2 regions of the Exiguobacterium sp. s161 genome follow, and region 1 is predicted to be linked to the other one. Evidence: riboswitches for the same ligand, from Rfam matches in the RefSeq annotation. Region 1 holds a riboswitch; the other holds the start of a gene.
The links. A riboswitch is a leader RNA that binds a small molecule or an ion and turns the genes downstream of it on or off. The one in region 1 is predicted to bind S-adenosylmethionine.
Positions count from the first base shown of each region.

Region 2: another riboswitch for S-adenosylmethionine. It lies ahead of KNQ14_RS12395 (Na+/H+ antiporter NhaC family protein); the one in region 1 lies ahead of KNQ14_RS11695 (LLM class flavin-dependent oxidoreductase).

Region 1 covers NZ_JACSNH010000004.1:95,751-99,798, reverse strand. Annotated here, with positions in the region: gene KNQ14_RS11705 (SRPBCC family protein) at 14-481, opposite strand; gene KNQ14_RS11700 (ATP-grasp domain-containing protein) at 558-1,505, opposite strand; gene KNQ14_RS11695 (LLM class flavin-dependent oxidoreductase) at 1,502-2,560, opposite strand; SAM riboswitch class I at 2,635-2,737, opposite strand; gene KNQ14_RS11690 (DUF975 family protein) at 2,851-3,489, opposite strand; gene KNQ14_RS11685 (DUF817 domain-containing protein) at 3,683-4,048, opposite strand, start outside.
Region 2 covers NZ_JACSNH010000004.1:237,899-241,946, forward strand. Annotated here, with positions in the region: gene KNQ14_RS12380 (hypothetical protein) at 1-144, shown strand, start outside; gene KNQ14_RS12385 (aldo/keto reductase) at 268-1,080, opposite strand; gene KNQ14_RS12390 (hypothetical protein) at 1,238-1,441, shown strand; gene KNQ14_RS12395 (Na+/H+ antiporter NhaC family protein) at 1,485-2,795, opposite strand; SAM riboswitch class I at 2,876-2,980, opposite strand; gene KNQ14_RS12400 (metal ABC transporter solute-binding protein, Zn/Mn family) at 3,050-4,048, opposite strand, start outside.

The sequences.
Region 1 (4,048 bases):
GGAATCCGTTTTTTCATGCATTGTTCTTCTTTTGTTTCGCTGCCTCTTCTTCGACACGTTGCAACAAGCCTTGAACAATTTTCTCGTTTTCTCGTTCGCCACCGAGTGACAAGAGACTTTTCCCAACGAAGTTCACTCCTTCATTTTTTCCTGTATAAATCAACAGACAACGATCGTGTCCAAGTGGTTTGAGCGTAAACGTCATCTCGATCTTGAATATTTTAGCCAATGTGAATCCAATCGTATTTTGCTTGAAGTCAGGCTCGTTCGTATAGGCTAAATCGGTCACGATATAGGTTTCGAGTCGATTACCCTGCATGTATGTTTGACGATACGTCGAACCGACGACACCCGGTTTTCGTTCAATCACCTCGTGCTGGACGACGTTTGGAATCAAACGCTGCAATCGCGTGTGATCAAACAAGTGCCATGCTTCCTCAATCGGGATATCGAGCTGTCGTTCTTCTCTCCACGTAATCATAGATCCGCCCCCTTTTCTATAGAAATACCCTGTCATCCGGTCTTGTAACGTCCGGTGACAGGGCGGGAGCAGATTCTTATTTTACTGTGCTTGTTTCAAGGGCTGCACCGAGGAACTTCGCTAGTTCGAGCATGCCGTAGCGTCCTGCAGCTGCCTCGGCATCCGAATTATAGTTCGTATTCGTATTGACGTCATACGTATAGATCGTACCTGACGCATCCTTAATGAACTCGATGCCTGCGACCGCGATTTGGTTCGCTTGGAGGAATGCTTCATACTTTTGGATGATCGGGTCATCGAAGCCTTCAACGATTTGGAACTTCATCGGCGTTTGTGGCGCTTCTTCACCAACTGGGCAGAACAAGTCGTCGATCACACATGCATCCGCTGGGCAAAGCTCAAAACCTTCTGATGTATCGACTCGAACCGCGTAGACGAACTTTCCACCTACGAACTCACAACGTGTGATGTACGGTTCTGGTGCTTGAATATACTCTTGAATCAACGTGATGCCATCGACTGGTTCGTCGAATGTCGGACCGTCGAGATAAGCTTCAAGTGCTTCAATCGAGTGGAACAGCTGGACGCCGAGACCTTTTCCGGCACGGTTGTGTTTCGTGATGAATGACGAAACACCGATTTCTTTTGCTGCTTGTACGATTTGATCGCGTCCGACGGCAGCCGTCGTCTTCGGTACACGAATCCCAGCCTTCCGCAACGCCGTGTATTGATTGACTTTGCTGACTTCAAGACGAAGCGCACGCGTTCCGTTAAAGACGGTCCGGTCATGCTCTTCTAACCAAGCGAGGACCCCTTCCGTCAATTCCGGCGCGTAACGATGCCCCCGCGTATGCGAAGAGGCACTCATCCGGCTGTAAAAGACGCCTTCTGGCGGCAGTTCGTCCAGCGGAACGATCCCTTCATTCAAGTGCCACTCTTCATACGGTAACTCGAGTTCTTCGAGACGTTTGATGAGATGGTCCGTCCATTCTTGATTTTCGTGGAGAATATGAATTTTTGTCATGATTGTTGACCTACCTTTCGTTTCGCTTCGACCAGTGGCATTACGTCACGAGCAAAACGTTCCATTTCTTCGAGTTGTGGTGAGAATTGTAATAAGAGTAACGTGACACCAACAGCTTCGAATGCTAGAATCCGTTCAGCGATTTGTTCTGGTGTTCCGATTAAATTCGGACGTAGACCACGGTTCGAGACGGAATAATCGTTTCGTTCGACCTGTTGTTCGAGTTGCGATTTACTGATGAAATCTTGATAACCGGCATAACCGGCGCTGTCTTCCTTAACGTCCGTGATGCGTTGCCACTCAAGAAGCGCTTCTTCTTCCGTATCCCGACAAATGATGTAGGCAGCAAGACCGAAGCTCTCAAGCGGTGCGTGTCCCGTCGCTTCCCGGCGTACTTTCATATCATTGATTTTATGAGCTACTTCTTCAACAGTGCCTCCATGCATGACGTAGGCATCACAATGTTCGACGATCGTCCGTTTTCCGGCTTCACTCTCTCCACCAGCGTAGAGCTTAATCCCCGGACGCTGGATGGGTTTCGGATGGAGTTCTGCCTGTTCGATCGTGTAGTGATGACCGAAGAAGCTGTATGGTGACGCATCTGCCCATAGTCCTTTCATGACCGTGACGAACTCTTCCGTCCGGGCATAGCGCTCATCATGTGCAGTAAAAATACCGTTGTATTGTTTTGCTTCTTCTGCCCACCAGGCTGAGACGACATTGAGCGTAAATCGCCCTCCACTCAACTGATCGATGTTTGCCGCCATCTTCGCCGTCGTCGCTGGATTATGGAACCCGGGACGAACCGCTGTCATGATCTCAAGGCGTTCTGTTGTTGCAGCAATCGCCGCTGCCGTTGTCCATGCCTCAAGACTCGGTTCCTTGATGCCTTTGATATCGTTCAAGTTCAATTCCGCAATCAACGTCGTCGAGAAGCCGATGCGTTCAGCTGTTTGTGCGACTTGTTTCGCATAATCGAATGTTGCTGGCATCTGTTCATCCTCGACGTTACGTAACCATCCCCCAAAAATCGGTAACCAAAAACCATACTCCACTCCATCGTCCCCCTTATCATAAAAAAACGCTCTTTTCGAAGTTCGAAAAGAGCGACGGTATCTTGTCCTGTCCGCTCTTATCTTCAGAAGGTATTCCTTCCTGGAAGTAGCACCTTCCGCCATAGCGGGGTTGCTGAAGTGTCTTCGGGCCAGTCCCTCGACTTCTCTAGATAAGATGTGTTGCATTCATCGTACAAAATTCACTGAACTAAAGCAACCATTAAACCGTCTTTTCCAATCGGAATTATTTCGCGCATAAAAAAATCCCGACGTCGTGTCGGGATTCCGGATTAATATGGTGCGACGAAATCTGATGTTGGCTCTGGTGCTTGTTCACCACGAACACGATCATAGAATTTGGCAAGCGTGACGCTGAAGTATGGTCCAACCCATAAGACAGCAAGACCAAGTGTAACGATTACAAGTAATGCCCAACCAATGAATGATAGGAAGAGTAAGAATGCTTCCATCTTATGACCATCCATGAGTTGGCGTGAACGCGTGATGGCCTCGAGGATACCGATCGATGGTTCATCTCGAAGGATGTAGAACGTCAACAGGTAAGAGAACGACTTGATGATACCAGGGATGATTAAGAGTAACGTCCAGAGCGCGATAAAGATGAACTGAACAATGGCCAGCCCCACCACTTTCAGGAACATACCATATGGCTCAAACAAATCCGTCACTTTCGTTTCTTCGCCACGAGCAATCGACATGGCAATCCATGTCCAACCGACTCCTACTGGAATCAATAAAATCGACACCAATGATACAACGAGATCTATACTACTAGACGGCTCATCGATATCCGATCCAAATAAATTAGGAACACCCTGAATAATACTAAACAGCAGAAAAGCTAGGACTGCAAATCCCCAACGACCGCTGAGCGACTCCTTCGCTGCTTTCTTTAATTGAGATGACATGAGTAAGGTCCTCCTTGAAAAATAAGTTCTCACCTTACTCTACGGCTTAAAATTTCTAATGTTTCACTCTTTTTTCAATAATTTCCCGTCTCGTTGCTGGTTGAGCCAAGCACGCTCAAGTTGTCGTCCACATGTTAGAACGAACGTTGAACATCGAAGCGCTTCATCGCAAACGAAATGTCATGTTTTTCGTCTATGTACGCTGATATATCTCCACAGCCGGATCCTGACGCTTATATTTCGCGACGATGACGATCAAAACCGTGATGATCACAAGCAGGAACCAAGAAGATAATTTTCCAAGATCAACGACTGCCCAGCCTCCTTCTTGATGCGGATAGACCCAGCCTTTAAAAAACGTCACGATATTCTCTGCGATCCAAATGAAAAAGGCGATCAGTAAAAAGGACAGGACGAGCGGCATCCGATAAATCGTCTGCTCGATCGTAAAATGAACCCATGACTTATAGAAAACGAGGACGACGAGAACCATCAATAGCCAGCGTGCATCGAAGATCCAGTGGTGGGTGAAGAAGTTGAGATAGACGAGACTACCGAC
Region 2 (4,048 bases), 140 kb from region 1:
GATCAACGGGCACTCGCTTCGATTCATGATGAAGCCGGAACACCGGGCGAATTCGAGGATGTCTGGGAACAGTTCGCCGATTTACGCGCCTATTTTCAAAAGGCAGAAGAAGCGGAAGATACGATTTTAATTTATTATGTCTGATCAGCTAAAATCATAAAAAAGAGACCCGCTTCCAAGTCGTAGACTGGAAACGGGTCTCTCGTCGTTCAGATGAATCAAGACAACTTCATATGGAAGACGTTCTCTTTTACGTGAATCGTCAGATTAAAAATCGATTTCGTCCGGATCCGGTCCGAGGCGGACATCCGTTGCGATACGGTCAATTTTCTCAAGATCATCGGCATCGAGTTGGAAATCAAAGACGTCGAAGTTTTCCGCAATGCGTTCTGGTGTAACGGATTTTGGAAGAGCGACGATGCCGTTGTCGAGATGCCAACGTAAGACGACTTGTGAAGGTGTCTTGCCGTGCTTCTCTGCGATTTCCTTGAAATCGTTAATTTCGAGGAATTTTCCTTGCATGAGTGGGCTCCATGCTTCGACTTGGATGTTGTGATCTTGCAAGTATTCATGCAGTTCATGTTGTGGTAATTGTGGATGCAACTCGACTTGGTTGATCATTGGTGCCATCAAGCCCTCTTCTGCCAATGTATCGAGGTGATGTTCTTTGAAGTTCGAGACACCGATCGCTTTGATCTTGCCTGCTTCATACAGTTCAACCATTGCTTTCCACGCTTCGATATAGCCTTCGACCGGCCAGTGGATGAGATAAAGGTCAAGATAATCTGTTTCGAGACGTTCGAGCGATTCTGCGAATGCTTCCTTCGTCCGACCGGCACGAATATCATCGTTCCAGACTTTTGACGTTAAGAAGAGATCCTCACGTTTCACGCCGCTTTCCTTGATTCCTTTTGCGACACCGCGCTCGTTTTTGTAGACAGCAGCCGTATCGATATGACGATAACCGACACGTAATGCTTCAGCGACAGCAGCAGGTGCTTCTGTCTCTTCATCTACTTGCCAGACACCAAATCCGATTTGGGGAATCGTAATACCGTTTGAAAGTTTTGCGTATTGCATGTGTTACTCCTCCTCATAAAACGTAGTTTAGATTTGCTCGTTTAGTTTAGCATGAACGAACGAAGACGTCCGTTTCCATGCTCATGGAAGAATGAAATAAGGTAAAATAGAAAAGAATCATGAGATTTAATCGTGTGTTAAAAGAGGGGGAGAAAAGATGGCTCAAAAGAATAAAAAGCTATCCAAATGTACTTGGCTTAGCATTGGCGCCTTGTTAGTAACGCAGGCAGTGGGTCTGTTTCTTAGTGCGCGAAAGTCAGGACGTAATCCATGGGTTTGGGGAGGTGCTGGACTCGTTCAATTCCCGCTTCCGGCAATCGCTTACTTAATCTTAGAACGACAAGCGAAGCAGAAAAAATAATAAAACAGGTTCAATCGTCGACGCGATTGGACCTGTTTTATGGTTACGAAGAAATTCTTTCTTGCTTCGTCGCTGTCTTCTTCATACGTGGCAATCCAAAGAAGATGGCAATCGATCCACAGACGAAGAGCAGGAACGGATAGAACAGATACGGAATCAGTTCCGGTGAAGCCGTTTTCGTCAATTCTGCTGCAATCAAGAGTTGCGCGCCATACGGAATGATGCCTTGGATACCACAAGAGAAGATATCGAGAATACTCGCTGATTTCTTACGATCAATCTCGTACGTATCAGCGATTTCAGCCGCCAGTGGTCCAGCGACGAGAATCGAGATCGTATTGTTCGCCGTTGCGAGATTCGTCGCACTGACGAGTGCTGCCATACTGAATTCGGCACCGCGACGCTGAGAAATCTTGCGCGTCAACGTCTCTTTCAAGTAGACGATTCCACCGTTGAACGTGATCAAGCTGACGAGACCACCCATGAGGAGTGTCAAGATGGAAATCTCCGCCATGCCCATCATTCCTTTTGACATCGAGAGGACGAAACCGCTTAAGCCGAAGCTACCGTCAATCATACCGATGATACCAGTGAGCAATGTACCACCGACGAGGACAAGGATGACGTTGACACCAAATAGCGCAAGGACGATGACAGCGAGATATGGAATCAGCTTGTAGAACTCGAATGCTTTGGCCGTTACCGCATCGCCAGAGCCAGAAACGAACGCAAGTAAGATGATTGTCAAGATAGCAGCTGGGAGAACGATCATGAAGTTCGTCCGGAACTTATCGCGCATGTTCGTTTTTTGGGTACGGACGGCAGCGATCGTTGTATCCGAGATGAACGACAGGTTATCGCCGAACATCGAACCACCAACGACTGACGCTGCTGCGATCGCAACGTTGATGCCTGTCGCTTCATGAATACCGAAGGCGATCGGCGCGAGTGCAGCAATCGTTCCAGTCGATGTTCCCATTGCCATCGAGATGAAGGCAGCGATGATGAACAGACCACTCATCAGTAATGACGGAGGTAGGAACGTCAAAGCAGCATTGACGGTTGCATCGATGGCACCGATTGCTTCTGCCGTTCCAGAAAACGTACCGGCTAATAAGAAGATGAAGACCATGATCATGATATCGGGATTTCCGGCACCCGTTGCGATTCGTTCGACCGTTTGATTGATGGATCCTTTCGTTGTGATTGCAGCAAAGATCAAAGCGATCAATGCGGCGATAAGGATCGGAAATTTGTAAAAGTCGTCATAGAAGATTCCGGCTCCGATGAAGAGGACCAGGAATACGACGAGGGGAAGCAGTGCCCATTTGTTAGGCGTGATCGTTTCATTCATTGTTGACACCTCGTTTCTCAAAGATACAAAAAAGACCCCTTCGCAAGAAAGAAGGAGGTCTTTATGAAATAAAGACGCTCTTCTTATCTCTCAAGCTTTCGCTTGCTGGATTTGGCACAGTACGAATCAAATCGTCCGCTGCCGAAACATCATTGGGCCAGTCCCTCCGTTTCTCGCGATAAAAAGAAGTCATTCAATTGTTGTAAAACACGTTTCTTACCGTACCGCATTGAGTAACGCGTGTCAACTGTACTTTACTGAAGTGCTTGTTTTAACGTCTGGACGTTTTCTTCCATCAATTTAAAATAAGAGCTGTTTTGCTGTGCTTTCGTGACGGACTCTAGATTATGAATCGTCACGGATTCAGCTCCGATTTCTTTTTGGATGACACGTGCGACCTTCGGTGAGACCGTCTCTTCGAACGCGACGTATTTCAAATCATGCATCCGTGCTTCTTTCACTAAAGCAGCCAGTTGCTTTTGTGACGGTTCATCGGAAGGAGAAATTCCCGCGATCGGCAGTTGCGTGAAACCATATCGTTCTGCGAGGTAACCGTAAGCGGCATGCGTAACGAGAAGTTCTTTTTTCGATCCATCAGCGACGGCTTGTTTGAATTCTTTATCTAGTGCGTCAGCTTGCTGATCGAACGCTTTTAAGTTTTTCTCGAATGTCGCTTTGTCTTTTGGTACTTCTTTTGATAGAGCGACTGTGATGGAACGTGCCATTGCTTTTGCATTGGTAGGATCGAGCCAGACGTGTGGATCGTATTTTCCGTGGTCATGGCCTTCTTCTTCATGCGCAGGTTCATCCGTTGCGTGATCATCGTGCCCTTCTTCTTCGTGGGCATGTTCGTCTTCACTATGCCCCTCTTCTTCATGTGCATGGAGTGTAGCATCAGATTCCAGTAAGTTGACGTCCTTACTCGTCTCGACGAAGCGGACGTCCGTGCCGTTTAGACTCTCCTGAATTTTTTTCGAATATGGCTCGAGCGTCGTGCCCGTTAAGAGGAACAAGTCACCCTTAGCAATTTCAGTGAGTTGTTTTGACGTCGGCTCGTAAGAGTGAGGATCTGCTCCAGGTGGGACGATCATCTTGACGTCGACTTGATCACCACCGATTTCGCGGGCAATAGCAGCTGTTGCGAACGTCGATGCATAGACTTCTGTCTGGGTTTTATCTGAAGTCGATGAATCGGTATTCGAACCGCAAGCGGCGAGGACACTTGCACTCGCGAAGGCGATTGTTAAAGCAGG